3 regions of the Herbiconiux sp. 320_LB genome follow, and region 1 is predicted to be linked to each of the others. Evidence: predicted binding sites of a transcription regulator. Region 1 holds the regulator's gene; each other region holds the start of a gene.
The links. Region 1 encodes HrcA, which represses chaperone genes, less so after heat shock. Its sites were predicted from a motif close to TTNGCACTCGNNNNNNNCGAGTGCNAA; they were not measured.

Region 1 (10,367 bases):
CCACTCGCTGTTCGCACCCGACGGAAATCGCGTGGATGCGTAAGCCAACAGGCAACATTACCAGTTCTCGGCGGACTGGACAATCCGGCCGTCATACCCAGGAGGTACCGTAGAAGCCTATGCCACGTCTCGCCGCCCACACCGACTCCGTTCCGCCCTCGGGGATCCGCCGTATCTTCGAACTCGCGCACTCGGTCGACGACGTGATCTACCTCGTCGTCGGCGAGCCCGACGTGAGCGTGGATGCGGCGGTGCTGGCCCGGGGAGCGGCCGCCTGGGAGGCGGACGACACCGATTACACGCCCAACGGCGGCATCCCCGAGCTCCGTGAGGCGATCGTCCGCACGGTCGCCGAGCGCAACGGCATCCAGACCGACACCGAGCGCGTCTGGGTCACGAACGGTGCGACGCAGGCGCTCTACCTGGCGATGTCGCTGCTGCTCGACCCGGGCGACGAGGTGCTCGTCCCCGACCCGGGCTACACGACCTTCACGATGAACGCCCACCTGGTCGCGGCGACCCCCGTGCCCTACCCGCTGCGCCCCGAGAACGCCTTCGAGCCCGACCTCGCCGAGCTCGAGCGCCTGATCACCGACCGCACCCGCGTGCTCATCGTCAACTCGCCCTCCAACCCGCTCGGCGCGGTGTTCGGCGAGGCGACGCTCCGAGCCCTCCTCGCCTTCGCGGTCGAGCACGACCTGTGGATCCTGAGCGACGAGGTCTACGAGCGGTTCAGCTACGGCGCGCCCCACCTGAGCATCGCGGGGCTCGACCCCGCGACGGCCGACCGGGTGCTCACGGTCTTCTCGGCATCCAAGACCTACGCCCTGACCGGCGCCCGGGTGGGCTGGCTGCTCACGCCGCCCGGATTCGCCCCGCTGATGCGATCGGCACAGGAGGCGATGATCAGCTGCGTCAACACGCCCGCCCAGCGCGCGGTCGTCGCGGCGCTCGGCGGCTCGCAGGAGCACGTGACGGCGGCGGCCGACCACTACCGCGACAACCTCGCGCACGCGACGGCCGCGCTGCGGGAGCGCGGCATCCGCTACCTCGAACCGACCGGCGCCTTCTACCTCTGGGTCGACGTCTCGCACGCCAGTGGGGGCGATGTCGCCGAGTGGGCGGAGCGGTTCCTGCTCGAGCAGCGGGTCGCCGTGGCTCCGGGCAGCGCCTTCGGGCGGATGGGGGAGGGCTGGATCAGACTCTGCGTCGCCGCGGGCCTCGACGACCTGCTCGAGGGCATCCGCCGACTCCCGGCCCCGCCCGCCGACGCCGCCCCGCCCGCTGCCGTCGCCGCCCCGCCTGCCGTCGCCGCGTCGCACGCCGACGCCGCCCCGCACGCCGACGCCGCCTCGCACGCCGGCGTCACCCCGCTTGCCGACGCAGCCCCGCCCGCGGCCGCTGCGCCGGCCTCCACCCCCGCGCACCGCCTCCCCGCCGACATCACCGTCCGGCTCATCCGCCCCGACGAGTACGAGGCCGTGTCGCGCCAGCGCTACGGGGCGTACGCACACGACTTCGACATCGAGGGCCCCTACGGCGAGCAGGTCGCCGCCGTCGCCGAGCACGCCACGACGGCCGAGGTGTGGGTCGCCGTCGACGAGGCGAGCGGTCACCTCCTGGGCTCGGTGACGCTGCCGCGCGACGGCGGGGCGCTGACGAGTCTGGCCCGCGAGGGCGAGCTCGAGTTCCGGCTGCTCGCCGTCGATCCGGCGGCGCGGGGTCGCGGCGTCGGCCGGCTGCTCACCGAGTTCGTGCTCGCCGAGGCGCGCCGCCGCGGTGCTCACCGTGTCGTGATGAACAGCGGCACCGAGATGATCGTGGCGCACCGCCTGTACGAGTCGCTCGGCTTCGCCCGCATGCCCGATCGCGAGAACCCGCCCGGCATCGAGCCCACCCGCGCCTACGGTCTCGACCTCGGCCCCACCCTCGAGCCCACCGTCGACCCCACCCTCGGGCCCGGCCTGGACCGAGAGCCGAACGGCGCCGCCCCGACCCGAGGCCCGCGCCCATGAGGATCGCCGTCATCGGCACCGGCGCGATCGGCGGCACCGTCGCCGCCCTCGCCGACCGGGCGGGCCACGAGGTCGCCGTCACCGCCCGCGGCGCCCAGCTCGACGCCCTTCGCGACACCGGGCTGCACCTGACCGGCCAGTGGGGCGACCACCTGGCCCGGCCCCGTGCATCCGCTCGGCTCGACGAGAAGCCCGAGCTCGCGGTGCTCGCGGTGAAGGCTCAGGATGCGGATGCCGCGATCGACGAGAACGCCGCGTTCCTCGACGGCGTGCCGCTCGTGGTCGTGCAGAACGGCCTCGGCGGTGCGGAGGCGGCCGCGGCCCGGCTGCCGGGCACCCCCGTCATCGGCGCCCTCGCCCTCTACGCCGCCTCGTACCTCTCGCCCGGCCGGGTCGAGATCACCACCGCCGCGACGACCTACCTCGGCCGTCTCGTCGGCACCCCGCAGGACGCCTTCGCGACCGCGCTCGAGACCTTCGCCTCGTTCATGCCCACCGAGACCACCGCCAACTTCACCGGCGCGCAGTGGACCAAGCTGATCGTCAACCAGATCAACGCCCTCCCGGCGATCACCGGGCTCTCGGTGCAGGAGTCGATCGCCGACCCCCGCCTTCGGCGAGTGCTCACCGCGAGCATGCGCGAGGCGGTCATGGTGGCCCGGGCCTCCGGCGTGCGGTTCGAGCCGCTGCTCGGCCTCAGCGACGGGCTGCTCCTCGCCTTCGAGTGGGCGCCGCCGCGGCTCGCCCGGCTGCTGCCGCGGGCGATGGCGAAGCGGATGGGGTCGACCCCGAACCCGGGGTCGACCCTGCAGAGCATCCGCCGCGGTCAGCTGACCGAGATCGACTACCTGAACGGCGCCGTCGTGGAGGCGGCTGCCCGCGTCAAGGTGCTCGCGCCCCTGAACGCCGCTCTGGTCGGCCTGGTGCACCGGGTGGAGCGCGAGGGCGCCTTCATCCCGCCGTCGGTCGTGGTGCGGCAGCTGTCCCGCCTGCTCGACGCCCGCTGACGCGAGCGCCGGCAGACCAGTCCTCAGCCCGCGTACGATCCGCTGCGCAGCTCGTCGACCAGGCTCGGCCCGTTCGGCTCCCAGCCGAGGTCGATCCGAGCCGCCGCGCCCGTGGCCTGCTGGTCCAGCAGCAGCGCGTCGCCGAAGCCCTCGCCGAGGCGCTCGTGCACCTGCTCGACCGAGGTCGGTGCGACGCGCCCGTCGAGCCCCGCCGCGGCCGAGGCCGCCTCGCCGAGCTCGCGCACGGTCGGGTTCTGCCCGCTGGCGCCGATGTAGTACGAGCCGGCCGGGGCCAGGTCGAAGGCGAGGAGGTAGAGCTCGGCCAGGTCGTCGACGAACACCGTGGTCCAGTGCTGGTCGCCCGAACCGATGAGCTCGAGCGCCTGCCCCTCCGGGGTGTCGACGCGGGCCGCGCCCGAGACCGCGTTCGGGATGCCGCCGCCGTGCCCGAACACGATCCCGGGGGCGATGATTGTCGTCTTGACGCCCGAGGCGCTCCGCACCCGCGCCTCGACCGGCAGGCGCCAGGAGGTGAGGGCGGGCGGGTCGAACGGGGTGCGCTCGGTCAGGTCGGCGCCGGATCCGAAGACCCAGATCCCGCCGGTGTGCACGTAGGGCTTGTCGCTGCCCTCCAGGCCGGCGAACACCGCCGCGACGAAGCTGTCGTCGGTCGGGGCGCTCGACTCGTCGCCGGGGCTGGCGAGGTGGATGACGCCGTCGCTGTCCAGCGCCAGCGAGGTGATGAGCTCACGATCGGTGAGCGTGCCGAGCACGGCGGTGGCGCCCTGCGCCCTCACCTCGTCGGCCTTTTCTTCGGTGCGCACGAGGGCGACGACGTCGCGGCCCTGGGCGCGGAGTTGACGGAGGACAGCGGATCCGATGAAACCGGTCGCACCGGTGAGGAGAATAGCCATACGTCGATTCAACCGGTTCGGAGCGCCCGCATTCCAGTGCATGGCAGAATAGGACGTCCGATCGACTCCAGAGGAATGCGTGAGCCCCCTAGCCAAGAAGGCCCTCCAGCCTGCTTCGACCGACCCCGCGTTCATCCGCAACTTCTGCATCATCGCCCACATCGACCACGGCAAGTCGACGCTGGCCGACCGGATGCTCGGGATCACCGGCGTCGTCAGCGACCGTGACATGCGCGCCCAGTACCTCGACCGCATGGACATCGAGCGCGAGCGCGGCATCACGATCAAGAGCCAGGCCGTGCGCATGCCCTGGGCGCTCGGTGACGACACCTTCGCGCTCAACATGATCGACACCCCCGGCCACGTCGACTTCTCCTACGAGGTCAGCCGCAGTCTGGCGGCCTGCGAGGGCGCGATCCTGCTGGTCGACGCGGCGCAGGGCATCGAGGCGCAGACCCTCGCGAACCTGTACCTGGCGCTCGAGAACGACCTCACGATCATCCCGGTGCTGAACAAGATCGACCTGCCCGCGGCCGACCCCGAGAAGTACGCGAAGGAGCTCGCGAGCCTGATCGGCGGCGACCCCGACGACGTGCTCCGCGTCTCCGGCAAGACCGGTCTCGGCGTCGAAGACCTGCTCGACCGGGTGGTCGAGCGCATCCCGGCCCCGGTGGGCGATCCGGATGCGGCGGCCCGCGCGATGATCTTCGACTCGGTCTACGACGCCTACCGCGGCGTGGTCACCTACGTCCGCATGATCGACGGGCACCTGAGCCCGCGCGAGCGCATCCAGATGATGTCGACCCGCGCCACCCACGAGATCCTCGAGATCGGGGTGTCGAGCCCGGAGCCGACCCCGTCGAAGGGCCTCGGCGTCGGCGAGGTCGGCTACCTGATCACGGGCGTGAAAGACGTGCGGCAGTCCAAGGTCGGCGACACGGTCACGACGGCGGCGAAGCCCGCGACCGTGGCCCTGCCGGGGTACACCGAGCCGCTGCCGATGGTGTTCTCGGGCCTCTACCCGATCGACGGCAGCGACTACCCGGTGCTGCGCGAGGCGCTCGACAAGCTGAAGCTCAGCGATGCCGCCCTGGTGTACGAGCCCGAGACCTCGGTCGCGCTGGGCTTCGGCTTCCGCTGCGGCTTCCTCGGCCTCCTGCACCTCGAGATCATCACCGAGCGGCTCGAGCGCGAGTTCAACCTCGACCTGATCGCGACCGCCCCGAGCGTGATCTACGAGGTGACCACCGAAGACAAGAAGACGGTCACTGTCACGAACCCGAGCGAGTTCCCCGGCGGCAAGATCGCCAACGTCAAGGAGCCGGTCGTGAACGCGGCCATCCTGGCGCCGAAGGACTACGTCGGCACGATCATGGAGCTCTGCCAGAGCCGCCGCGGCACCCTCCAGGGCATGGACTACCTGGGTGAAGACCGGGTCGAGATCAAGTACACCATGCCGCTCGGCGAGATCGTCTTCGACTTCTTCGACAACCTCAAGTCGAAGACCGCCGGCTACGCGAGCCTCGACTACGAGCCCGCGGGCGAGCAGGAGGCCGACCTGGTGAAGGTCGACATCCTGCTCCAGGGCGAGCAGGTCGACGCCTTCAGCGCGATCGTGCATCGCGACAAGGCCTACGCCTACGGCGTGCTGATGACCGGCCGCCTGCGCGAGCTGATCCCGCGCCAGCAGTTCGAGGTGCCGATCCAGGCCGCCATCGGCGCCCGGATCATCGCCCGCGAGTCGATCCGCGCGATGCGGAAGGACGTGCTCGCCAAGTGCTACGGCGGTGACATCACCCGCAAGCGCAAGCTGCTCGAGAAGCAGAAGGAGGGCAAGAAGCGGATGAAGATGGTCGGCCGCGTCGAGGTGCCCCAGGAGGCCTTCATCGCCGCCCTCTCCGGTGACACGGAGAAGAAGGACAAGAAGTAGCCGTGGCCTCCACCCTCGCGAAGACCTCGCCCGCCGAGGCTCCGCTCAGCTACGCGGCCGTCGGGGCGACGCAAGCCGCCGACCTCCTCTACTACCCGCCGAAGGGCTTCCACCCGATGGAGCGTCGTGCGCGGCTCGGCAGCGGCGCCGCCCGTTTCGAGACCGCGTCGGCGAAGCTGATGGCCTGGGGCGTGCAGCGCGGCTCCGGCATCGCCGTGGGCGAGATCACGCTCCCGGCCCCGACCGAGACCGACTACGCCGGGCTGGTCTACGACCAGGCGGGCATCCCCGTCGCGCCCCGGTCGGCCGACCCCGAGCAGGCCTATGGAGAAGACGGCACGCCCCTGGTCTCCCCGGGCACCACCGCGGTGCTCACCGTGCGCGCCTTCGGCATCCCCGTCAAGGCGCCCGTGCGGGTCGTCTACCTGGTGAACGAGCCGGGGCGACTGGGCTTCGCCTACGGCACGCTGCCCGGGCATCCGGAGTCCGGCGAGGAGCTCTTCCTGGTCGAGCACCTCTCCGACGACTCGGTCTGGATCGTCATCCGCGCCTTCTCGCGCCCGAGCACCTGGTACTACGCCCTCGGCCTGCCCGTGCTGCGCCTCTTCCAGGCCCGCGCGACCAAGAAGTACCTGCGTTCGCTGATGCCGGCGATGGGGGCGTAGGAGGCCGTGCCCTCCGTCCTGCCACTCGGCGATCCGGCTCCGGCCGACGGCCTCCTTCCGGTTGACGGTGCCCTGCGCTCGGCCGAGCGTGATCTCAGCCTCTACGTGCACGTCCCGTTCTGCCGGGTGCGCTGCGGCTACTGCGACTTCAACACCTACACGGCCACCGAGCTGCGCGGCGTGAAGCAGTCCGACTACGCCTCGCAGGCGGTCGCCGAGATGCGCTTCGCCGGCGAGGTGCTCGGCGCCTCCGGCGTTCCGCCGCGGCCGCTGTCGACCGTCTTCTTCGGCGGCGGCACGCCCACGCTCCTGCCCGCGGTGCAGCTCACGGCCATGCTCGGTGCGGCGCGCGAGGAGTGGGGGTTCGCTCCGGATGCGGAGATCACCACCGAGGCCAACCCCGACTCCGTCGACGCCGAGTACCTGACGACGCTGGCCGAGGCCGGTTTCACCCGCGTGAGCTTCGGGATGCAGTCGGCCGTGCCGAGCGTGCTCGCGACGCTCGAGCGCACCCACGACCCGGCCCGCATCCCGGATGTGGTCGGCTGGGCGAAGGACGCGGGGCTCCAGGTCAGCCTCGACCTGATCTACGGCACCCCGGGGGAGACCCTCGACGACTGGAAGCGGTCGCTCGACGCGGCCGTGGCGAACGACCCCGACCACATCTCCGCCTACGCGCTGATCGTGGAGGAGGGCACGAAGCTCGCCCGCCAGATCCGCTCCGGTGTGGTCGCCGCGCCCTCGGACGACCTGCAGGCCGACATGTACGAGCTGGCCGACCGCACCCTCGGCGGTGCGGGGTACGACTGGTACGAGGTCAGCAACTGGTCGAAGGATGCCTCGACGCGCTCCCGGCACAACCTCGGCTACTGGGTCGGCAACGACTGGTGGGGCATCGGTCCGGGCTCGCACAGCTACGTCGGCGACACCCGCTGGTGGAACGTGAAGCACCCCGCGGCCTACGCCCAGCGGATCGCCGCAGGAGAGTCGCCCGCCGCCGGCCGCGAGACCATCGACGACGGCACGCGCGAGCTCGAGCGCATCCTGCTGGAGAGCCGGGTGCGCGACCGGCTGCGCATCCGCTCGCTCGCCCCCGAGGCGCGGCGCGAGGTGGCCGGCCTGATCGCCGAGGGACTCGTCGACGGCCCCGCCGCGGTGCGCGGCACCCTCGACCTCACCCTGCGCGGCCGGCTCCTGGCCGACACGGTCGTGCGTCGCCTGACCTGACGGCCGGAGACGACGAAGCGGCGACCGAGGAGATCCTCGATCGCCGCCCCGGAGCCGTTGCGTTACTTGATGAAGCGGAAGTTGAACGGGTAGCGGTAGGTGCCGCCGCCGTTGACCTTCACGCCACCGATGATCGGGAACACGATCTGCACGGCCAGCAGCGCCAGCCAGAGCAGCGTGCCGATGATGAAGCCGACGATCGGGATGAACTGCAGGATCACGTTGACGATCGAGTAGGCCACCCAGACGATGGCCATCGTGATCTGGAAGTTCGTGGACTCCTTGCCCTCCTGGTTGGTCAGGGGGCCGCGGTCTTTGAAGACCAGCCAGATGATCAGCGGCGGCAGGATGAACAGCACGCCGCCGATGTGCGACCACATGGCCCACTGCTTGTCTTCGGCCTGGGTGAGCGGTGCCGCTCCGGCCGTGGGCTGGTAGCCGGCCTGCGGCTGCTGGTACCCGGGCTGCTGGTAGCCGGGCTGCTGGTAACCCGACGGCGGCGCCTGGTAACCGGGCGGGGGAGCCTGATATCCCGGAGGCGGAGTCGGCTGCCCCTGCTGCGGCGGCGTCGGCTGCCCGGAGGCCGGGTCGTACGGCGGTGTTGCGTTGGGGTCGGTCATTGTCTCGCGCCTTTCAGACGTTGGGCGTTCTTACAGGTGGCAGGATAGCGCCAGGGTCCCCGGGCGGCAATGATCCGCGCCCAGGGTGTTCGGAACCGGTCGGCCCGGATGCGCGTTATGATTAGCACTCAAGCTGCGCGAGTGCCAATGCGCGGGCTTCGGCTCGGAAGGAGGTGTGTCTGATGGTGTCGGACCGCAGTCTGGAAGTGTTGAGGGTGATCGTGCAGGACTACGTCGCCTCCCGCGAGCCCGTCGGCTCCAAAAGCATCGCCGAGCGTCACTCGTTCGGCGTCTCGGCGGCCACCATCCGCAACGACATGGCGCTGCTGGAGGAGGAGGAGCTGATCACGGCCCCCCACACCTCCTCGGGCCGCGTGCCGACCGACAAGGGCTACCGCCTGTTCGTCGACCACCTCTCCGACCTCCGGCCGCTCTCCTCGGCGCAGCGCCACGCGATCGAGACCTTCCTGGGCTCCTCGGTCGACGTCGACGACGTCCTGGCCCGCACGGTGCGGCTGCTGTCGCAGCTCACCCGCCAGGTGGCCCTGGTGCAGTACCCGCTGCGCTCGCAGGCCAAGGTCCGTCACGTCGAACTGGTCGCGCTCGCGCCGCGGAAGCTCCTGACCGTCATCATCACCGACAACGGCCACGTCGAGCAGCGGGTGGTCGACGTGCCCGCCGACCTCGACGACCGCCTGATCGGCGACCTCCGCCTCCGCTTCAACGAGGCGGTCTCGGGGCTCGGCCTCCTCGAGGCGGCCGACGCGCTCGACGGCGTCGCCGCCCGCTTCCCGGCCGAATCGGCCCCGGTGGCGGCCGCGGTGGCGGCGACCCTGCACGAGCAGGTGTCGGCGAACCGCCAGGAGAAGCTCCTGATCGCAGGAGCCGCGAACCTCGTGCGCACGGAGGACGACTTCCACGGCAGCATCCTGCCGGTGCTCGAAGCGGTCGAGGAGCAGGTCGTGCTCCTCCGCCTGTTCAGCGAGATGGAGGCCGACCAGCGCGGCGTCACCGTCTCGATCGGCCGCGAGAACGAGTCCTTCGGGCTCGGCGAGACCTCCATCCTCGCCAGCGGCTACACCGGCGTCGGCAGCGCCGTCTCCCGGCTGGGCGTGCTCGGCCCCACCCGGATGGACTACTCCAGCAACATCTCCGCGGTCCGCGCCGTCGCGCGGTACCTCTCCCGCTCCCTGGGCGAGTCGGGCGGCGCGGTCTGAGGCCGAGGCCGACGACCCCACCCGATCACCCCGACCACCCGACCCCACGAACGATCGAACGAACTCGAAACGAAGGAGAAGCCCAGCGTGGCTGACCATTACGACGTGCTCGGCGTCTCCCGCGAGGCGACCCCCGAGGAGATCAAGAAGGCCTACCGGCGACTCGCGCGCGAGCTGCACCCCGACGTCAACCCGAGTCCGGATGCGCAGGAGAAGTTCAAGCAGGTCACCCACGCCTACGACGTGCTGAGCGATCCCGGCCAGCGCCGCGACTACGACCGAGGCCCCCAGCAGGGCTTCGGCGGCGGCGCCGGCGGCGGCTTCGGCGGCTTCGGCGACATCTTCGAGACCTTCTTCGGCGGGCAGGGCGGCGGCCAGCGCGGCCCGAAGTCGCGCGCCGAGCGGGGCCAGGACGCGTTGCTCCGCGTCGAGGTCGACCTCGGCGAGGTCATCTTCGGGGCGCACCGCGACCTCGAGGTCGACACCGCGGTGCTCTGCGAGACCTGCAACGGCTCCTGCTGCCAGCCCGGCACCTCTCCCGTGACCTGCGACATCTGCCACGGCACCGGCTCGATCCAGCGCACCGTGCGCTCGCTGCTCGGCAACGTCGTGACCAGCGCCCCCTGCGGCACCTGCCGCGGCTACGGCACGGTCATCCCGAACCCGTGCCCCACGTGCCAGGGTCAGGGTCGCGTGCGTGCGCGCCGCACCATCCCGGTCGACATCCCCGCGGGCGTCGACACCGGCCTGCGTCTCCAGCTGCCCGGTCAGG
Region 2 (10,367 bases), on a different contig from region 1:
TTCAGCACACCCTTGTCGAAGTCTGCGGAGTAGTCGGCCAGGTTGCCGTCCACGAAGTAGACCTTGCTGCCGTCGAAGCCCTTGGTTCCGACGAGCTCGGGGATGATGACCTTGGTCTGGTCGAACGCGATCAGGGCGATCGCGTCGGGGTCGGCCGCCAGCACGGAGTCGATCTGAGCGCTGAACTGGCTGTCACCCTCGTTGAAGGCCTCGGAGGCCACGACGGTGCCACCGGCTGCCTCGACGGCCGTGGTGACGTTCGACTCGAGGCCGGAGCCGTACGCGTCGTTCAGGTAGATGATGCCGATGTTGGTGTTGCCGTCGCCGACCATCAGGTTGCCGAGCACGCGGCCCTGCAGCACGTCGGAGGGAGCGGTACGGAAGTAATACCCGCCGTCGGCGTAGGTCGAGAAGTCGGGCGAGGTGTTCGCGGGCGACACCTGGACGACCTGGGCACCCGTGACCTGGTCGATGAAGGTGAACGAGACACCGGACGACGCGGCGCCGACGATGCCGGAGACGCCCTGGCTGAGCAGGTCGGTCGCCGACTGGGTCGCGATGTCGGTCGTGGTGTCACCGGAGTCGCGGTGGATGACCTCGGCGTTGCCGCCCAGGACACCCGACGTCGACGCGTTGATCTCGTCGATGGCGAGGTCGACACCGGCGATCTCGGGCGGGCCGAGGTAGGCGAGGCTACCGGTGGTCGGGAGGATCGAACCGATCTTCAGCGTGGTGGCTCGGCTCTGCGCCGCCTCGGGGGCGACCGCCGTGATGTTCGCCGCCGCGGTCGCGGCGTCGGGGCCGCAGCTCTCCGCCGCAGCGGTGGTCGCTCCGCCGTCGGTGCTCGGCGTCGAGGCGCACGAGGCCAGCAGCAGAGCCGTGGCGCTGAACGCGGCTACGCCGGCAACGATCGAGAGGGGCTTCGAGCGCGAGGCCTTGGCCTTCGCAAATACGCTCATGGTGCTCCTTATGTGAATGTGTGCAGTTTCTCGGCAGACTCGAAGAATCGGCCGTGGGATCACGCTATGCGCTCCGTGACGCGGGAACAATACGCTGGTGTTACAGCCGTGTAACACGCGTCAATCGTTACCTCGCGGTGACCTTCACCCCGCCTGTTCGGGGGGTGTGATCGCTCTCAGCCGGTGATCCCGATCGGCATGAGGGAGCCAGGAGCGGTGCTCGCAGGGGCCGGGGCGAGCGCGCCGGTGACCCCGGTGTAGCGGATGCCGCCGCCCGATCCGATCGCGTCCAGACACGCGCCGTAGCTCGAGCACGACACCGCACCGGCGGTGACCGCGGGGATGAATCGGGCGATCGAGGTGGCTCCGTCGTCGCCCGCGAGCACCGCGGCGAGCGCGATCGTCACGGTCGCGTCGTAGCTCTCGGCACCGAAGCGGGTGTCGGTCAGCGACGGGTCGGCCGTGCGGAGGCGCTCGGCGACGGCCTCGTCGACCGGCACGGGGTCGGCGACCGCGCTCAGCCCGGCCACGCCCGCCGCCTTCGCCGCGGTGTCCGCGGCCGTGAGCACGTCCTGGCTGTTTGGTCCGACCAGGGCGTCGACCCGGCCGGCGAAGGAGGCGATCGTCTCGGCCGCGCGCGTGCTCGCGGCGTCCCCCGCATCCCCGTGCAGGACGACCAGGGTCTGGCCGCGGAATCCTCCCGCGGCGTCGATGTCCCGGGCCGCGAGCTCCACCCCGGCCAGCTCGGCCGTGCCGAGGACCGCGTTTCCTCCAGTGAGCGGCACGACCGCGCCGATGACGAGGGTGCCGTCGCCGATGGGGATCGGCTGCGCCATGCTGGCGACCGGGTTCGGCGCGACCGGGGTCGACGCCGGTGCGGCAGCGAAGCATCCGCTCAGGCCGAGGGCGAGACCGGCGGTCACGACGGCGAGACCGGCGAGGCTGACGGCCGGCCGGCGCAAGGCGGCCCCGGGGCGACCCGCAGACGCGGATGCACGACGGCCGGGCCCCGTCGAGTGGTCGCTCTGTCTCATGCTCCCAGCACCCTACCGGTCGGCCGGGCGCATCTCAGAGCGCCTCGACGGGCGCGCCGCGCGTCCCGCGGGAGGCCCGCACCATGTCGACGGCGAGGATGACCACGGCGACCCAGACGATCGCGAACCCGGCCCACCGCTCGGGCGGCATGTCCTCGTGCAGCACGAAGACCCCCAGTGCGAACTGCAGGATGGGGGCGACGAACTGCACCAGCCCCACCCAGACCAGCGGCAGCCGTCGGGTCGCCGAGGCGAACATCAGCAGCGGCACGGCCGTGACCACGCCGAGCAGCACCATGCCGGTGGTGTGCCAGCCGTTGACCGTGCCGAAGACCAGGCCGCCCTGCGTGCCGACCACGACGAGGAGCACGATCGCGAGCGGCGTCAGCCAGGCCGTCTCGAGGGTGAGACCGCTGACCGCGTCGACCCGGGGGCCGACGTGCTTCTTGACCAGACCGTAGGTTCCGAACGAGAAGGCGAGGATGAGGGCGATCCACGGCACCGTGCCGTGCCCGAACGCGAGCACCAGCACGGCGAGGGCGGCGACGCCGATCGCGACCCACTGCATCCGGCGCAGCTTCTCGCGCAGCACGACGACACCGAGCAGCACCGTCACGATCGGGTTGATGAAGTAGCCGAGCGAGGCCTCGACGACCTGCCCGCTCAGGGTGCCGAGGATGTAGGTCTGCCAGTTGACGTAGATCAGGATGCCGGCGAGCCCCATGAACAGCAGCAGCTTGGGCTGGCGGGCGATCGCCAGGAAGGGCCGCCAGGCCCGGGTGACGGTCAGCAGCACCGCGCAGAACACGAGCGAGAACACGATCCGCCAGGCCACGATCTCGAAGGCGCCGGCCGGCTGCATCAGCAGGAAGTAGACCGGGAGCACTCCCCAGAGCACGTACGCCCCGACGGCATTGACGAGGCCGGTGCGGAACCGCTCGGACTCGGAACCGCGGATGGTCAGGGAGCTCGGTCGCGAGGCGGGTTCGGGGGGTGTCACCGCGCCACTCTACCCCCGCGCGGGAGGGCCGGCGGAGCGGCCGACGAGGCGCGGGACGACCCGGGCCCGGAGCTCTGCGGGCCCCGCCCGGAACGCACAGAACCCGGGCGGCCGAAGCCACCCGGGTTCTGTCTCTGAGGACTGCGTCTAGCGGACGACGACCGCGAGCACGTCGCGGGCCGAGAGCACCAGGAAGTCTTCGCCGGCGTACTTCACCTCGGTTCCGCCGTACTTGGAGTAGATGACCTTGTCGCCGACTGCGACGTCGAGCGGCACGCGGTTGCCGTTGTCGTCGATGCGGCCGGGGCCGACGGCGACGACTTCGCCCTCCTGGGGCTTCTCCTTGGCGGTGTCAGGGATGACGAGACCGGAAGCAGTGGTCTGCTCAGCTTCGACCTGCTTGATGACGATGCGATCCTCGAGCGGCTTGATGGAGACCGACACGGTTGACCTCTTCTTTCTCAGTGACAAAACGTCTGGTTAGCACACTCACTGCGAGAGTGCTAAGTCGAGTTTAGGGGCACCGCTGGCACTCGCGCAACGTGAGTGCCAGGGATCGCGCGGCGCCTTCGGCCCGTCGCCCTTGGTACGGTTGCCGGATGGATGCCGCCGAGCTGTCGACGCTGCTCACCCCCGAGGGGCTCCGGCTTCTGGACTCGCTGCCGCCCTACTCCTCGCTGGATGCGGTCGCCCAGGTCGCCGCGCTCCGGAAGGCCGGCCACTCCCCCGAACTGGTCGCCGCGGTGCTCACGCAGTCGCGTTTGCGCGAGAAGGCCACGGCCAAGTTCGGCGCCTTCGCCGACCGGCTGCTCTACACCCAGGCGGGCCTCGAGCAGGCCACACGCCTCAAGGTCGCGGCAGGCCACGCGGGCCGCTTCCGCTCGGCGGGCGTCTCCCGGGTCGCCGACCTCGGCTGCGGCATCGGGGCCGACGCCCTCGCCCTGGTCGCCCTCGACATCCCGGTGCGGGCGGTGGAGCGCGACGAGGTCACCGCCGCGATCGCGAGCTACAACCTGGCGGGATTCCCCGAGGCCGAGGTCGTCCACGCCTCGGCCGAGGAGGCGGAGCTCGACGGCGTCGACGCGGTCTACCTCGACCCGGCCCGCCGCACCGCCGGCACGGGCGAGACCACCCGCCTCGCCCACGAGGAGGACTACTCGCCGTCGATCGGCTTCGCCTTCGGTCTCGCCGAGCGCTACCCCACCGGGATCAAGCTCGGGCCGGGCTTCGACCGGTCGCTGATCCCCCCCTCGGCCGAGGCCCAGTGGGTCTCCGTCGACGGCCAGCTGGTCGAGATGGGGCTGTGGTTCGGCGCGGTCGCCCGACCGGGCATCCGTCGTGCCGCCCTCGTGCTGAGCGGGGCCGGGGCCGACGAGCTGACGGCCGCCGGCGACAGCCCGGACGCCGAGGTGCGGCCCCTCGGCGACTACGTCTACGAGCCGGACGGCGCGGTCATCCGCGCCCGTCTGATCGGCGACCTGGCCGAGCGGCTCGGCGCGGGGATGCTCTCGGCGGGCATCGCCTACCTGACCGCAGACGAGGTGGTGCCGACGCCGTTCGCGGCCGCCTTCCGGGTGATCGAGCGGCTGCCGGCCGGTGAGGCCGCCCTGAAGCGTGCCCTCCGTGAGCGGAGGATCGGCACGCTCGAGATCAAGAAGCGCGGCATCGACGTCGATCCGGCCGCGCTGCGCAAGCGGCTGGCCCTCAAGGGCGACCGCTCGGCCACGCTCATCCTGACCCGGGTCGACGGCGGCCACGAGGCTCTGCTCGCCGAGCGCGTCGTCACCTGACGACCGCCGCCGACAGGGTCAGTTGTAGTACGTCGTGCCCGCGCCCACGGAGGCGACGAGAACGACGACGAAGATGATGTACCCGATCACGAACAGCACGGCGAGGCCGGTGAACACGTACGACAGGATGAGGCCGGCCTTGGCCAGGCCACGACCCCCCTCGCCCGTCCGGTCGATCTGCTTGAGCGCGATGTGCCCGGTGACGATGCCCGCCACGGAGAACACGAAGGCGAGCACGATCGTGACGATCGCGAGCGTGTTCGTCGGGGGCGCGGCCGGCACCTGGTTGTAGCCGTAGTAGGCCTGCTGACCCTGCGGCTGGGGCGGCTGGGTGGGCTGGTACCCGGGCTGGTACGACGGTGCCTGGTAGCCCGGCTGCTGGCCGGAGTTCTGGTAGCCGGGCTGCTGACCGGTGTTCTGGTAGCCGGGCTGCTGGCCCTGGGGCGCGTAGCTGCCGGGCTGCTGGCCGTAGCCGCCGGGCGCGGGCGGCGTCGGGGGAGTCGGCGACTGGTACCCGCCGGTGGGCGGGGCCTGGAAGCTCGGCGCGGCCGGCGGAGCCGACGGCGGCGCGGGCGGGGCGGCCGGCTGCGGCACCGAGGGCGGCGGAGTGTACGAGGGCGCCGGGGGCGCCGGCGGGGCGGGAGGCGCCGTGGGCTCCTCGGCCGGAGGGGTGGAGTTGTCGTTGTCGCTCACGGGAACGCCCTTCTCTGGGGTACTGGCTCGTTAACAGAGTAGGCGCAGGCGGCCCCGGGCCGAAGGCACCGGGGCCGCCTGCGCCGATGACTCAGTAGGTCGTGGTGTAGCTCATCGTCGACGCCGTCGCGGCGAGCACGATGATGACGATCAGCCAGATCACGAACGTGGCGGCACCGATGATGATGCCGGCGAGCGCGAGGCCGCGGCCCGCTTCGCCTGTCTTCTTGATCTGGTTCAGCGCGATGATGCCGAGCACGATCGCGATGACGTTGAAGCTCAGGATCGACAGCACGAGCGAGACGATCGCGAGGACGTTCGTCTTACGGGCCACCGGGGCTCCGGTGTAGGCGGGGGTGGTTTCGGTCACGGGAGGGCTCCAATTGTCCTAGGTGATCAATGACGACGACTATCGTGGCAGTCGCGTTGAGGAAGTGTCAATGATCCCGAGCACTTCGGGTCGCCCTGTGACGCGGGCGTCAGGGGGTCCGGCCGCCTTCGTCGACCTGGATCTCCGTCACCGGCAGCGTCGAATCCGCCCCGAAGCCGAGGCCGGAGGGCTCGTGCCCGGCCTGGATGAGCTGCGCGCCGAGAGCCGCGATCATCGCTCCGTTGTCGGTGCACAGCGACAGCGGCGGGATGCGCAGGGTCACGCCGGCCGCCGCGGCCCGCTCCGCCGCGACCTCGCGGACGCGGGCGTTCGCGACGACTCCGCCGCCCAGCAGCAGGCGGGGGATGCCGTGGTCCGCGCAGGCGCGGAAGGCCTTCGTGAGCAGCACGTCGACCACCGCCTCGCGGAAGCTCGCCGCGACGTCGGCCACCGGCACCTCCTCTCCGGCGTCCGAGGTGCGCTCGACCCAGCGCGCGACCGCGGTCTTGAGCCCCGAGAACGAGAAGTCGTACCGGTGCTTCTCCAGATCCTTCGCCTGCATCAGCCCGCGCGGGAAATGGATCGCCTTCGGGTCGCCGTCTCTGGCCACCCGGTCGATCTGGGGGCCGCCGGGGTAGGGCAGCCCCAGCACCCGGGCGACCTTGTCGAAGGCCTCCCCCGCGGCGTCGTCGATCGTCTCGCCGAGCAGCTCGACGTCGCCCACGAGGTCGCGCACCAGCAGCAGCGAGGTGTGGCCGCCCGAGACCAGCAGGGCGATGGTCGGGTACTCCAGGGCGTCGTCGTCGAGCACGTCGGCGCCGACGTGGCCCACCAGGTGGTTCACCGCAAACAGCGGCTTTCCGGTGGCGACGGCGAGCGCCTTCGCCGCCCCCACCCCCACCATCAGGGCGCCGGAGAGCCCGGGGCCGCTGGTGACGGCGATCGCGTCGATCTCGTCGAGGCCGAGCCCGGCTTCCGCGAGCGCGGCCTCGAGGGTCGGGTTCATGGCTTCGAGGTGGGCGCGGGCCGCCACCTCGGGCACGACCCCGCCGTAGCGGGCGTGCTCGTCCATCGACGAGGCGATCACGTTCGCCAGCAGGGTCGAGCCGCGCACGATGCCGACACCGGTCTCGTCGCAGGAGGTCTCGATCCCGAGCACCACGGGTTCGGCGTTCGTCAGGGGCCCGGCGCTCGTCGCGACTCCGGCGTCCGTCACGGATTCGGCGGTCATGAGGCTGCTCCTTCGGCGGCCGGCCCGGCCAGGGCCGCACCACGGCGCGCGACGTCGAGCTGCATCACGATCGCGTCGACACCGTCGGGCTGGTAGTACCGGGGCCGCACGGCGATGTCCGCGAAGCCGAGGTCGAGGTAGAGGCCGTGGGCGACCGGGTTGTCGGCCCGCACCTCGAGGAAGACCTTGCGGGCGCCGCGGGTCGCCGCCTCCTCGAGCAGCCGGCCCATCAGCTGCCGGCCCAGGCCGCGGCCGCGCGAGCGCTCCGAGACGGCGATGGTCTGGATGTCGGCGTCGCCGGCCCCGCGGGGGCAGAGCAGTCCCGCGTAGCCCTCCACCGCATCCGGATGCTCGGCGTCGAGCCCCACGAGGTAGTAGCACTCGGGATGCTCGAGCTCGCGCCGCATCGACTCGCGCGACCACGCGTCGGATTCGAACGAGGCCTCCTCGAGCGCCATGATCGCGTCGAGGTCGCCCTCCTGGGCGCGGCGCAGCTGCCAGGTCACTGCGAGACCCGCTTGCGCGCGCCGGGCATCGTGACGTCGGGCGAGCGCAGGTAGAGCGGCTCGGAGAACTCCTCCACGATCCCGCGCGCCCGGTTCAGCCGTTCGGCGCGGGCGAGTGAGCCCGCGGAGACCTGCACCGCGTCGATGCGCTGGCCGTCCTCGTGCGGCGGCAGCTCGCCGGGAGCGCAGAGGGCGGGGCCATCGGTGCGCTCCGGTCCGTCGTCGCCGAGCCGGTAGGTCGACCAGTAGACCTCGCGACGCCTGGCGTCGGTCACGACGAGGAGCAGGCCCCGGTCGCCCGCCGACCACGCGTCGAAGGCGACCGCGTCGTGACTCATGGCCGGCACCACCGGGGCGCCGATCCCGAGCGCGAAGGCCCGCGCCGCCGCGATGCCCACCCGGAGGCCGGTGAACGGCCCGGGACCCATGCCCGTCACGACCGCGTCGAGCGAGGTCGGGGCGACGCCGGCGTCGGCCAGCGCCCCCAGGATCATCTCGCCGATGACCTCGGCGTGACGCATCGTGTCCTCGGTCGCGCGCTCGGCGAGCACGAGGTCGCCCTCGACGACGGCGACCGAGGTGCCGGCGGAGGTGTCGATGGCGAGGAGCACAGAACGAGCCTAACGCCGACGGGCGGGGCGGATGCCGCGAGCCGTGCGCCCGGCGTCGGCCGCATCCACTGCGCCACCGACGCCTACGCTCACGCTCACGACCAGCGAGGCCCCACCCCGGTGATCCGCACGGTCCGAGGCTCGATCGGCTCGGACTCGTCGGGCTCCTCAGACTCCTCGGCCTCCCCGGGCTCCCCCGCCGAGACCGACGGCGCGCCGACCGCATCGGGCGCATCCACGGCCTCGCCCGCGCCGTGCGGCCGGTCGATCTCGATCGAGAGGTACGAGTCGGTCAGGGCCTCGATCATCCCGGCCCCCCATTCGACGACGACGACCGACCCGGCGAAGTCGATGTCGAGGTCGTCGAGCTCGAGCGCGCTGCCGAGCCGGTAGGCGTCCACGTGCACGAGGGCGGGGCCGCCGACGAGCGAGGGATGTGTGCGGGCGAGCACGAAGGTCGGGCTGGTCACCGGCCCCCTGATCCCGAGCCCCTCGCCGAGGCCGCGGGTGAAGGTGGTCTTGCCCGCGCCGAGGTCGCCGGAGAGCAGCACCACGTCGCCCGCCCCGAGCTGCGCGGCGATCCCCTCCCCGAAGGCGTGCATCTCCTCGGGCGTCTGGATGCGGAGGATCTCCGGCGTCATCCCAGCGGGCCCTCCGACGCGAGCCGGTCCTCCTGTGCGAGCGCGGCCGCCGGTGCCGGAGACTCGGCCGACGCCACCCGCTCCTCGGCCCCGACCGACCCGAGCGACGCCGGCGACTCGAGCGACCCGCCCGGCCCGTCCACGATCGTGCGGTGGTCGTGCTCGGCCAGGTAGACGCGCTCCACCCGGTGTCCGACCCGCGCCACGATCTCGTCGCCGATGGTGTCGGCGAAGCCGGCCCACTCCTCCGCCGTCGGCTCGCCCAGCTCGCCCTCGCCGAAGACGATCGCCAGGTCGCCGACCTCGACCGGCTCGTCGCCGGCGTCGACGACGACCTGGTCCATGGCGACCCGGCCGGCGATCGGATGGCGGCGCCCGTTCAGCCAGACCTCGCCGCGGCCGCTCGCGATCCGCGGGATGCCGTCGGCGTAGCCCAGCGGCACGAGCGCGAGCGTGCTCTCGGCCTCGGTGCGGTAGGTCAGGCCGTAGGAGACGCCGTGCCCCGCGGGCACCCGCTTCACCGAGACCACCGGCGCCTGCAGGGTCATGACCGGCCGGAGCCCCAGGTCGCGGGCCGTGGCGTCGTCGAAGGGCGAGATCCCGTAGGCCGCGATCCCGAACCTCACCAGGCCCAGTCGGGCCTCGGGCATCCGGATGCCGGCCGAGCTCGCCGCGAGGTGCAGCAGCTCGAACCGGGCGCCGAGCTCCTCGGCCACCGCGACCGCGCGCTGCAGCTTGCCGAGGGCGACCCGGTCGTCCTCCGGCGAGGCGTCGGCCAGGTGCGACCAGGCGGCGTGCAGCCGCACCGCGCCCGCCCGATCGTGCTCGAGGGCCGAGCGCACCAGGTCGGGCCAGTCGGCTTCCGTGGCGCCGTTCCGGCTCAGGCCGGTGTCGACCTTGAGGTGCACGCGCGGAGCGTTCGACGCCCCGGCCGCGGCGATCGCGTCCAGCTGCCAGACGGCCGAGATGCCGAGGTCGATGTCGGCCTCCGCCGCCTCGCCGAAGCGGGCGTCGGGGTCGTGCATCCAGGCGAAGATCGGGGTCGTGATGCCGGCCTCCCGCAGGGTCAGGGCCGCCGGGATGTCGAGCACGGCGAGCGAGGAGGCCCCCGCCTCCAGGGCGGCCCGCGCGAGCGGGATCATCCCGTGCCCGTAGGCGTCGGCCTTGACGGCGAGCATGGTCTCGGACGGTCGGGCCAGTGCCGCGAGCGTGCGCACGTTGTGTCGGAACGCCTCCAGGTCGATCACGGCCTGCCGCTCGGGGGCGGCCCCCGCCGGTTCCGGGCTCTGCTCGTCGCTCATCCGTACACCCGCTCCACCCGGCCGCCGAGGCGGGTCACGATCTCGTAGTTGATGGTCGAGGCGGCCTCGGCCCAGTCGTCGGCGCTCGGGTACCCCTCGGCGGGGTCGCCGAACAGCACGACTCGGTCGCCGACCTCGGCGCGCTCACGCCCCAGGTCGACGACGAACTGGTCCATGGCGACCCGCCCGACGATCGGGCGCACGCGGCCGCCGCTCGGGCCGTCGACCCAG
Region 3 (10,367 bases), 340 kb from region 1:
GCACGGCGATGCGGTCGCCCATGGTGAGCGCCTCGGTCTGGTCGTGCGTGACGTAGACGGTGGTGACGCCCAGGCGGCGCTGCAGCGACGCGATCTGCGTACGGGTCTGCACGCGGAGCTTGGCGTCGAGGTTCGACAGCGGCTCGTCCATCAGGAACACCTGGGGCTGACGCACGATCGCGCGGCCCATGGCGACGCGCTGACGCTGACCACCGGAGAGGGCCTTCGGCTTGCGGCTGAGGTAGGGCTCGAGGTCGAGCAGCTTGGCGGCCTCGAGCACGCGGGTGGCGCGCTCGTCTTTGCCGACACCGGCGATCTTGAGCGCGAAGCCCATGTTCTCGGCCACGGTCATGTGGGGGTAGAGCGCGTAGTTCTGGAAGACCATCGCGATGTCGCGATCCTTCGGCGGGATGTCGGTGACATCGCGGTCGCCGATCAGGATGCGGCCCTCGTTGACCTCTTCGAGGCCGGCGAGCATCCGGAGCGAGGTCGACTTGCCGCAGCCGGAGGGGCCGACGAGCACGAGGAACTCGCCGTCGGCGATCTCGAGGTCGAGCTTGTCGACCGAGGCGCGCGTGGAACCCGGGTAGATCCGGGTGGCTTTGTCATAGGTGACAGATGCCATGATTCATTACTCCTTCACCGGCAGGTACGTGCCGGACGATCCGTTGTGATGGATGGAACCGGGCCTGCGTCGTCGGAGACCCATGTCGATTATGTCACGCCCGCCTGACAGCCCTCCCGTCCAGCTGGCCCGTGGCAAGCTCCCAGACTGCCTTCCTAGTATTCTTGACGAGTCGCTCGGGCACCCCTCGGCCCCCGCATCCGTACACCGGCACCCCCCTGTACGCCCCCACATCCCCATCACGGAGCACTGACACGCATGACCATCAGCGGACCCGGAGATTCCCGACAGTCGAAGAATCAGCGCCGCGAGGCCGCGCGGGAGAAGGCGAAGCAGCTGCGTGAGGAGCAGCGGAAGAAGGATGTCCGCAACCGCGTCATCCTGATCTCGTCGCTGAGCGTCGTGGTCGTCGCGATCATCGTCGGCGTCACGCTCGTGATCACCTCCACGCTGAAGCCCGCCGGCCCCGGCCCGCTCAACATGGCCAGCGACGGCATCCAGATCGGCACCGGCTTCGTCGCCGCGACGACCCCGGCGCTCGCCGCGGGGGAGGACCCGATCGCCACCGCGAACGACCCGGCCTCCGGCACCGTCGACATCCGCACCTACGTCGACTACATGTGCCCCTACTGCGGCCAGTTCGAGGCGACCAACAACTCTCAGATCGCCGACTGGGTGCAGTCCGGCGCGGCGACAATCGAGATCCACCCGCTGTCGATCCTCGACCGCTCGTCGCTCGGCACGAAGTACTCCACCCGCGCCGCGAACGCCGCCGCGTGCGTCGCCAACTACGCACCCGACCAGTTCTGGCAGTACAACAGCCTGCTGTTCTCCAACCAGCCCGCCGAGAACACCGAAGGGCTGGATGACGCGAAGCTGAAAGACCTGGCCTCCCAGGCGGGCGTGACCTCGACCGACCAGGTCAACTCCTGCATCGACGACACCCAGTTCAAGGGCTGGGTCTCGGATTCCACGTCCCGCGCGCTCTCGGGCAACCTGCCCAACAGCGACGTGTCGATCCAGGGCACGCCGACGGTGCTCGTCAACGGCCAGAAGTACTCCGGCTCGCTGACCGACCCGGCCGCCTTCTCGGCCTTCGTCGTGCAGGTCTCGAACGAGGCCCTCTCGACCGCCACCCCGACGCCCTCGCCCGCCGCGGGCTGAGCGGGGCGGTAACGCCTCAGACCGTCGAGAGCCCCTCGCTCCGGAGTGATCCGGGCGAGGGGCTCTTCGCGCTCTGGCTACAATGAAGCTGTTCCATCCCAGCCGGCCTGGCGCAATTGGTAGCGCACCGCTCTTGTAAAGCGGGGGTTACGGGTTCGAGTCCCGTGGCCGGCCCCACGTTGCCCATCGACCTGGGCCTGACCTCGACGCGCTAGCGGGCGGCGCGGGCGCGACGGCGGTCGACCGCGAACGAGCTCAGCAGCACGACGAGGCCCAGGAGACCGAGCAGCACTCCCACGAACGCGGGGGAGATGTAGCCCAGGCCCGCCGCGATGGTCACGCCGCCGAGGAAGGCGCCGAGCGAGTTGCCGAGGTTCAGCGCTGAGTGGTTGAGCGCGGCGGCGATCGACTGGGCGTTGTGCGAGACGTCCATCAACCGGGTCTGCACGGCCGGCCCGCAGGTGCCCGCGAACAGGCCGACGAACAGGATGCCGAGGAACAGTCCCGGCGCCGTGTGCGCGAACAGGCCGAACGAGAGCACCGCGAGCGTGATGCCGACCACCCCGATCGCCAGCGTGAGCTTGACCGAGCGGTCGGCGAGCCAGCCGGCGGTGAAGTTGCCGATCGTCATCCCGACCCCGAACATCACCAGCACGAACGGCACCGTGCTCGCCGGCAGGTGCGCGACGTCGGTGACGACGGGCGCCACGTAGGTGTAGACCGCGAAGACGCCGCCGAAGCCGATCGATCCGAGCAGCAGCGTCAACCAGACCTGCAGCCGGGTGAAGGCGCTCAGCTCGTTCTTCAGCGTCGCGCGCGGGTCGCCCGGCTGGAACGGCACGGTCGCGATGATGGCGATCAGGGTGACCACGAAGATCCCCGCGACCAGGAAGTAGGCGCTCCGCCAGCCGAAGCTCTGGCCGAGGAAGGTGCCGAAGGGCACCCCGACGATGTTCGCGATGGTCAGCCCGCCGAGCACGAAGGCCACCCCGCGCGCCCGCTTGTCCGGCCCCATCAGCGAGGCCGCGACGAGGGAGGCGATGCCGAAGTAGGCGCCGTGGGGGAGCGCGCTGACGAACCGGGCCTCCAGCACCAGCCCGAACGAGGGCAGGATCGCCGTCGCGAGGTTGCCGATCACGAAGACGGTGACCAGCGCGATCAGCAGGCGCTTCCGCGGCCACCGGGCCGCCAGGGCCGCGATCGTCGGCGCCCCCACCACGACGCCGAGCGCGTACGCCGAGACGAGCAGCCCCGTGGATGCGGTGGCGTCGGCCGCGTCGGCCGTGAACTGGGCCGGCAGCAGGTCGCGCGCGATGTCGGGCAGCAGGCCCATCGTGACGAACTCGGTCACGCCGATGCCGAAGCCACCGAGCGCGAGCGCCAGGATGGCGAGCCACCGCCGGAGCGTGCTCACCGCGGGTTCGCCGGGAGACCCGGCAGCGCTGTCCTGCGGAGGGCGGGGCGGGGAGGAGGGTGAGTCGTCGTTGACTGGAGTGAGATCCAGTTTGGTCACGTCAGCAAGCCTACGCCCCGCGCGCGCCCAGGCCGGATCAGAGGAAGCTCAGATGCTCCTTGACCGAGATGCGCTCCTTCGGCCGAGGCTTCCGGCCCCGCTCGGGCAGCCCGCCGACGTAGAGCCAGCCCATGAGCTCCTCGTGCTTGCCGAGCCCCAGCGCCGAGCGCACGGCCTTGGAACGAGTGGCCTCGCCGGTGCGCCAGAACACGCCCCAGCCCTGGTCGTCAAGGATGAGGCTGAGGTTGTGCGCCACCCCGGCGGCGACGGCCTCCTGCTCCCAGCCGGGCACCTTGTGCTTGGGGCGCAGGGAGGCGACGACGGCGAGCACGAGCGGGGCGCGACGGGCTTTGCTGCGGTACTTCTCCGCATCCTTGCCCTTCTTGCCCTCCGCCTTGCCGAGCGCGTCGCCGAGCTGGTCGCGGGCGTCGCCGCGGATGGCGATGACCCGCCACGGGCGCAGACCGCTGTGGTCGGCGAGCTGGCCGGCCGCCTCGACGGCCGAGGCGAGCTCGTGGGTCGTGGGTGCCGCATCCGTCACCTTGGACGAGGAGCGGCGGGCGAGCATCGCCTCTCTGACGCCGGGCACGCGCTACTCCGCCGCGTCGAAGCTGAGGGCGACCGAGTTCATGCAGTAGCGGTCGCCGGTGGGCGTCTGAGGGGCGTCGTCGAAGAGATGCCCGAGGTGCGAGCCGCAGGTCGCGCAGCGCACCTCGGTGCGCACCATGCCGAGCGAGCGGTCCTCGATCAGCTCGACCGCATCCGACCCGGAGGCGTCGTAGAAGCTCGGCCAGCCGCAGTGCGAGTCGAACTTCGTGGTGCTGCGGAACAGCTCGGCCCCGCAGGCCTTGCAGGAGTAGACGCCCTCGCGGTCCTCCTCGAGCAGCTCACCGGTCCACGGCCGCTCGGTGGCCGCCTGGCGAAGCACCGCGAACTCGTCGGCCGAGAGCTCCGAGCGCCACTCGTCGTCGGACTTGGAAACCTCGTAGTTGCTCATGACGTGCTGCTCCTGCGTGCTGGGCTGATGATCGATCGACAATCATCCCAGTAAACTCTGGACTGTGGCTGCCCATTCCGTGATCGTCAAGCGCTGGGACGACCTGACCACGCGCGAGCTCTACGCCGTGCTGAAGCTGCGCACCGACGTCTTCTACGTCGAGCAGAAGGTCGACGACAGCGAGCTCGACTGGCGCGACGCCGAACCCTCGAGCCTCCACTACTGGATCGAGGAGGGCGGCGCACCCGTCGCCTACCTGCGGGTGCTGCAGGATGCGGAGGCCGAGTACCGCGACGCGCGACGCGTCGTCGGGCGGGTCGTCGTGCATCCGGCGCAGCGGGGGAGGGGGCTCGCGCAGGAGCTGCTCGCGGCCGTCGTCGAGCGCTTCGGCGAGGAGTCGATGCTGCTGCACGCGCAGAGCTACATCGTGCCTCTCTATGCGCGTGCCGGCTTCGAGGCCGTGGGCGACGAGTTCGTCGAGGCGGGCATCCCGCACCTGACGATGTGGCGACCCGGCGCGGCTATCGGCTGACGCGGAGGTCGCCCCGAATATGATGGCGACGATATTCGCGGGAGCAGACCGGAGGAGCCGCATGTCCGTCGCCGATGAGCGCACGACCGCGACCCCGCAGGCCGCTCTCGCCGAGCGCGACGTCCGCATCCTGAGCTTCGAGCGCAGCTGGTGGCGGCACGCCGGCGCCAAGGAGCAGGCCATCCGCAAGGAGTTCGGCCTCTCGTCGGCCCGCTACTATCAACTTCTCGGTGTGCTGATCGACTCGCCAGCCGCTCTCGCACACGATCCGATGCTCATCAAGAGGCTTCAGCGGGTGAGGGATGCGCGGCTCGCCGCGCGCTCGGCCCGACTGCTCTCGCGCGACGACTAGGACCACCTCCCCCACATGGCACGCTTCTCTGAGGACAGCTTCGACCGACTGCCAGCCCATCCCGAACGGGTGGGCGCCCATCGTGGTCCGAAGCCGCGCGGCCGGGGTTGGATGGTGTTCGCCTGGGCCGCCCTCGCCACGGTGCTGCTCGTGGGCGGCGGCATCACCTACCTCGCGGTGATCAACAACAACATCCAGTTCACGGATGCGTTCAGCGGCTCGACCGACGCGGCGGTGCCCACCGACACCCCCACACCCACCCCGACCATCACGCCGGTCACGGACGGGTCGCTCTCGGTCACCGTGCTGAACGGCACCACGATCGCGGGCCTCGCGACCGCCGTCGGAGACGCCGCGGGCGCCGCGGGCTGGAGCGTCGGCTCGATGGCCAACGCGAGCACGGACGACTTCCCGACCACCACCGTCTACTACACCGACCCGGCCAACCAGGCCGCGGCGCTCGGCCTCGCGCAGCTGCTAGGCAACGTCCCGACCGAGGAGTCGCAGACCTTCCTCGGCGCCAACCTGACCGTGGTGCTCGGCACCGACTACGACGGCCCGGGGTCGTCGGTCGCGGGTGACAGCGGTGTCGTCGACGGCACCGCCTCCGGGGTGGAGGGCTAGCTCCCCGCCCGTCACGCCCGCCGTTTTATTACGCGGGTGTTTCCGTCGTGTTGATTTGCGGCAACGATCCGGTGATTTCGCCGTCCGGGCCGTTGTGCGCCGTTCTGCTGTGCATAGGATCTGGAAATGGTCGTGGCAACTGTGTCACCACTGCAGAAACACAGCACTTGGGAGTAAGACATGGCGAACGGGACCGTGAAGTGGTTCAACGCTGAAAAGGGCTACGGCTTCATCACCGTGGACGGCGGAGGACAGGACGTCTTCGTGCACTACTCGGCCATCGACATGGCCGGCTACAAGGTCCTCGAAGAGGGTCAGCAGGTCGTGTTCGAGGTCGGGACGGGGTCGAAGGGCCCGCAGGCCGAGTCCGTCCGACTCGCCTGAGCGCGTCTCGCCTGAGGGCGTCTCGCTCGGCGGCAGATCACTCTCGCCTCAGCGCGTCTCGCCTGAGCGCGGAGCCCAGGCGCGTCAGCCGCTGCGCCGGCGGCACCGGCACTAGGGTGTGCTCGTGATCACGAGTGCGCCGACGCCCAGTTCCGACCGGCGACGACGCGCCACGAGGGTCGTCTCGGGCGTGGTTCTTCTCGCTGTCGTGGCGGTCATCGCCGGGTGCAGCGCGCCCGATCCCCGCCCGACGGATGCGTCGATCACCCCGACGGCCGCCTTCGGTTCCGACTATGTGACGCCCGCGCCCACGGTGCCCGCGCCCCTCCGGGGAACGCTGGTGCCGGCCGGCACCCTCAGCGGTCCGTCGCTCGCGGCGAAGATCGACAATCACGAGGAGGCGCGCCCCCAGCTCGGCCTCGAGCGCACGGACATCGTGTTCGAGGAGCTGGTCGAGGGCGGGCTGACGCGGTACGTCGCGATATGGCAGTCCGACGTGCCCGACCTGATCGGCCCGGTGCGGTCGATCCGGCCGATGGATCCGGACATCCTCTCCTCCTTCGGCGGCATCGTGGCGTTCTCCGGCGGACAGGAGCAGTTCGTCGACATGATGCGGGCGGCGCCGGTCTACAGCGCGATCCACGGCCAGGCCGACACCGAGTCGACCTTCTATCGGATGGACGGGCGGTCGAGCCCTCACGACGTCGTCGTCAAGGCGACCGAGCTCGTCGCCCAGCACACCGACCTCGCCGCCCCGGCACAGCAGTTCGCCTACTCATGGGATGTGCCCTCCTCCACGGCCGTGGTGCAGGGCACGCCCACCTCGGCGATCGACGTCGTGTTCTCAGACGAGCGGTACCCCGGGTGGGACTGGGATGCCGCCACGGGGGCGTTCCTCCGCAGCCAGGAGGGCGGGCCCGACCTCGACGCGAACGGCGACCGCATCCGGGCCGTCAACGTCGTGACCATGCGTGTGGACGAGGTGTACAACTACGACGCCGAGGTGCCGCAGGCGGTGCTCATCGCCACCGGCGAGGCGACCGTCTCGACCGGTGGGCGGACGGTGCAGGCGACCTGGTCGAAGGATTCGCCGACCGCTCCGATCCGGCTGGTCGACGACCTCGGCGCGACGGTGCGCCTGGCGCCCGGCAATACGTGGATCGAGCTGGTGCCCGCGGAGTCGGGCAGCGTCACGGTGGTGCCCGGGGCCTGACCCCGCTCACTTGCACTCGGGCAGTCTGAGTGCCAATATTGACTTAGCACTCGTGAAGTCTGAGTGCTAACACCTGAATCTTTGAACGACGTCCAGGGAGGACGAGAAACACACATGGCAAAGATCATTGCTTTCGATGAAGAGGCCCGTCGCGGCCTCGAGCGTGGCCTGAACACGCTCGCCGATGCCGTCAAGGTGACGCTTGGCCCGCGCGGTCGCAACGTCGTCCTCGAGAAGAAGTGGGGCGCCCCCACGATCACCAACGACGGCGTGTCCATCGCCAAGGAGATCGAGCTCGACGACCCGTACGAGAAGATCGGTGCCGAGCTCGTCAAGGAGGTCGCCAAGAAGACCGACGACGTCGCGGGCGATGGCACCACCACCGCCACCGTTCTCGCCCAGGCCCTGGTCAAGGAAGGCCTCCGCAACGTGGCCGCCGGCGCCGACCCGATCTCGCTCAAGAAGGGCATCGAGAAGGCCGTCGCCGCCGTCTCCGCCGAGCTGATCAAGAACGCCAAGGAGATCGAGACCAAGGAAGAGATCGCGGCCACCGCATCCATCTCCGCGGCCGACCCCGAGATCGGCGCGATCATCGCCGAGGCCATCGACAAGGTCGGCAAGGAGGGTGTCGTCACCGTCGAGGAGTCGAACACCTTCGGCACCGAGCTCGAGCTGACCGAGGGCATGCGCTTCGACAAGGGCTACCTGTCGGCGTACTTCGTCACCGACCCCGAGCGCCAGGAAGCGGTCTTCGAAGACCCCTACATCCTGATCGTGAACAGCAAGGTCTCGAACATCAAGGACCTGCTGCCCATCGTCGACAAGGTCATCCAGACCGGCAAGCAGCTGCTCATCATCGCTGAGGACGTCGACGGCGAGGCCCTGGCCACGCTGGTCGTGAACAAGATCCGCGGCATCTTCAAGTCGGTCGCCGTCAAGGCCCCCGGCTTCGGCGACCGTCGCAAGGCGCAGCTGCAGGACATCGCGATCCTCACCGGCGGCCAGGTCATCTCCGAGGAGGTCGGCCTCAAGCTCGAGAACGTCACCCTCGACCTGCTCGGTCAGGCCCGCAAGGTCGTCATCACCAAGGACGAGACCACCATCGTCGAAGGCGCCGGAGACCCCGAGGCCATCGCCGGACGTGTCGCTCAGATCCGTGCCGAGATCGACAACACCGACAGCGACTACGACCGCGAGAAGCTCCAGGAGCGCCTCGCCAAGCTCGCCGGCGGTGTCGCGGTCATCAAGGCCGGTGCCGCCACGGAGGTCGAGCTCAAGGAGCGCAAGCACCGCATCGAAGACGCCGTGCGCAACGCGAAGGCCGCCGTCGAAGAGGGCATCGTCGCCGGTGGTGGCGTCGCCCTCATCCAGGCCGGCAAGACCGCGTTCGAGAACCTCGAGCTCGTGGGCGACGAGGCGACCGGCGCGAACATCGTGAAGGTGGCCATCGAGGCCCCCCTCAAGCAGATCGCGTTCAACGCGGGCATGGAGCCGGGTGTCGTCGCCGCCAAGGTGCGCGACCTCGACTACGGCTGGGGCCTGAACGCCGCGTCCGGTGAGTACGTCGACCTCCTGGCCGCCGGCATCATCGACCCGGCCAAGGTGACCCGCTCGGCGCTGCAGAACGCCGCATCGATCGCCGGCCTCTTCCTCACCACCGAGGTCGTCATCGCCGACAAGCCCGAGAAGACCGCGGCTCCGGCCGGCGACCCCACGGGTGGCATGGACTTCTAGGTCTGATCCCAAGAGAAAGGCGGTCCCCTGGCGGGGGCCGCCTTTCCCTTTGCCGCGCCGGTCCCCGCCCGGCGCGGGCGACATGTTCGCGTGCCGTCGCGAAGCGCGGCCTGCGGTCGTGCTTCGCGGCGACGCGCTCACCCTGTGTCGTCGACAAAGGCCCGCAGCCTTCATCTCCGTCCCAAAAGTTCGGGCGGGGTGGAATGCTGCGGGCCATTTTCGACGACACAGGGTGAGTGCGCAGCCGCGTGAGCGACCGCACACTCACATGTCGCGTCGCGCCGGGCGGGGACCGGCGCGACCCGGGATGGGCGCGCAAAGCACGCCCATCCCGGCAGCTAACACAGCGGGACATTTGCAGCCCACACCTTCCGGGACGGAAAGGCCGTTAGTGGGCCTTCGCCTTCCGGGACGGTAAGGCCGTTAGTGGGCCTTCGCCTTCCGGGACGGTAAGGCCGTTAGTAGGCCCCACCTTCCGGGACGGAATGGCCGTTAGTGGGCCATCGCCTTCCGGGACGGAACGGCCGTTAGCTGGCCTTCACCTACCGGGACAGAAAGGCCGTTAGTAGGCCTTCGCCTTCCGGGACGGAAAGGCCGTTAGTGGGCCTTCACCTGCCGGGGCCTATTGCTCGGCTAGGGGCAGCGTGACCCGGAAGGTCGCCCCTCCGCCCGGGGTCTCCAGGGCCTCCACGGTGCCGTGGTGGGCGGCGATGATGGAGGAGACGATAGCGAGGCCGAGGCCGCTTCCGCCGGTCTCGCGGGTGCGGGAGGAGTCGGCGCGGTAGAAGCGCTGAAAGATCTTCTCGCGGATCTGCGGCGGGATGCCGGTTCCGTGGTCGATGATGTCGACGGTCGCGACGCGGCGCTTCTCGTCGACCTGCACCGAGAGCTCGATCGGGCTGTCGGCGTCGGTGAACCGCAGAGCATTGCCGATCAGGTTGGTCAGCACCTGCCGGATCTTGTTCTCCTCGGCCAGCACGATCGGTCGCACCTCGGCCGCCGGCTGCGCCGCGACCGAAGCGGTGTCGGCGGGCACCAGCGAGCCCGAGGCGTTGGCGGCGTTCGCCGCATTCGCCGCGCGACGGGATGCGCCGAAACCGCGACCCGACCCGGAGCGGGCGATCGGGCCGGTGGGCGCGGCCGGGTCGAGGGGCGTGACCGGGCCGGTCTCCGCCGCCCCGTCCGCCCGCGGGCGGCGACGCAGCCGGGCGAGGGCGCTGTTCGCGAAG

Region 2: groES (co-chaperone GroES) is a predicted target of HrcA. The motif match lies at 3,520-3,546, and genes of this name have one in related genera.
Region 3: groL (chaperonin GroEL) is a predicted target of HrcA. The motif match lies at 7,448-7,474, and genes of this name have one in related genera.

The regions. Positions count from the first base shown of each region.
Region 1 covers NZ_JCAWAD010000004.1:375,168-385,534, forward strand. The annotation lists gene AC59HU_RS13155 (aminotransferase class I/II-fold pyridoxal phosphate-dependent enzyme) at 120-2,015, shown strand; gene AC59HU_RS13160 (ketopantoate reductase family protein) at 2,012-3,022, shown strand; gene AC59HU_RS13165 (NAD-dependent epimerase/dehydratase family protein) at 3,046-3,936, opposite strand; gene lepA (translation elongation factor 4) at 4,016-5,866, shown strand; gene AC59HU_RS13175 (DUF1990 domain-containing protein) at 5,869-6,531, shown strand; gene hemW (radical SAM family heme chaperone HemW) at 6,538-7,758, shown strand; gene AC59HU_RS13185 (DUF4870 domain-containing protein) at 7,821-8,378, opposite strand; gene hrcA (heat-inducible transcriptional repressor HrcA) at 8,561-9,595, shown strand; gene dnaJ (molecular chaperone DnaJ) at 9,683-10,367, shown strand, end outside.
Region 2 covers NZ_JCAWAD010000005.1:64,561-74,927, forward strand. The annotation lists gene AC59HU_RS13685 (ABC transporter substrate-binding protein) at 1-959, opposite strand, end outside; gene AC59HU_RS13690 (ABC transporter substrate-binding protein) at 1,136-1,993, opposite strand; gene rarD (EamA family transporter RarD) at 2,028-2,951, opposite strand; gene groES (co-chaperone GroES) at 3,141-3,437, opposite strand; gene AC59HU_RS13705 (THUMP-like domain-containing protein) at 3,593-4,783, shown strand; gene AC59HU_RS13710 (DUF4190 domain-containing protein) at 4,802-5,476, opposite strand; gene AC59HU_RS13715 (DUF4190 domain-containing protein) at 5,568-5,846, opposite strand; gene tsaD (tRNA (adenosine(37)-N6)-threonylcarbamoyltransferase complex transferase subunit TsaD) at 5,956-7,077, opposite strand; gene rimI (ribosomal protein S18-alanine N-acetyltransferase) at 7,074-7,583, opposite strand; gene tsaB (tRNA (adenosine(37)-N6)-threonylcarbamoyltransferase complex dimerization subunit type 1 TsaB) at 7,580-8,194, opposite strand; gene tsaE (tRNA (adenosine(37)-N6)-threonylcarbamoyltransferase complex ATPase subunit type 1 TsaE) at 8,290-8,835, opposite strand; gene alr (alanine racemase) at 8,832-10,136, opposite strand; gene alr (alanine racemase) at 10,133-10,367, opposite strand, start outside.
Region 3 covers NZ_JCAWAD010000004.1:31,275-41,641, forward strand. The annotation lists gene AC59HU_RS11480 (ABC transporter ATP-binding protein) at 1-625, opposite strand, end outside; gene AC59HU_RS11485 (DsbA family protein) at 884-1,789, shown strand; tRNA gene AC59HU_RS11490 (tRNA-Thr) at 1,891-1,966, shown strand; gene AC59HU_RS11495 (MFS transporter) at 2,001-3,203, opposite strand; gene AC59HU_RS11500 (nitroreductase family protein) at 3,340-3,891, opposite strand; gene msrB (peptide-methionine (R)-S-oxide reductase MsrB) at 3,895-4,299, opposite strand; gene AC59HU_RS11510 (GNAT family N-acetyltransferase) at 4,364-4,831, shown strand; gene AC59HU_RS11515 (DUF3263 domain-containing protein) at 4,893-5,183, shown strand; gene AC59HU_RS11520 (LytR C-terminal domain-containing protein) at 5,199-5,807, shown strand; gene AC59HU_RS11525 (cold-shock protein) at 5,988-6,191, shown strand; gene AC59HU_RS11530 (DUF3048 domain-containing protein) at 6,382-7,404, shown strand; gene groL (chaperonin GroEL) at 7,519-9,138, shown strand; gene AC59HU_RS11540 (sensor histidine kinase) at 9,761-10,367, opposite strand, start outside.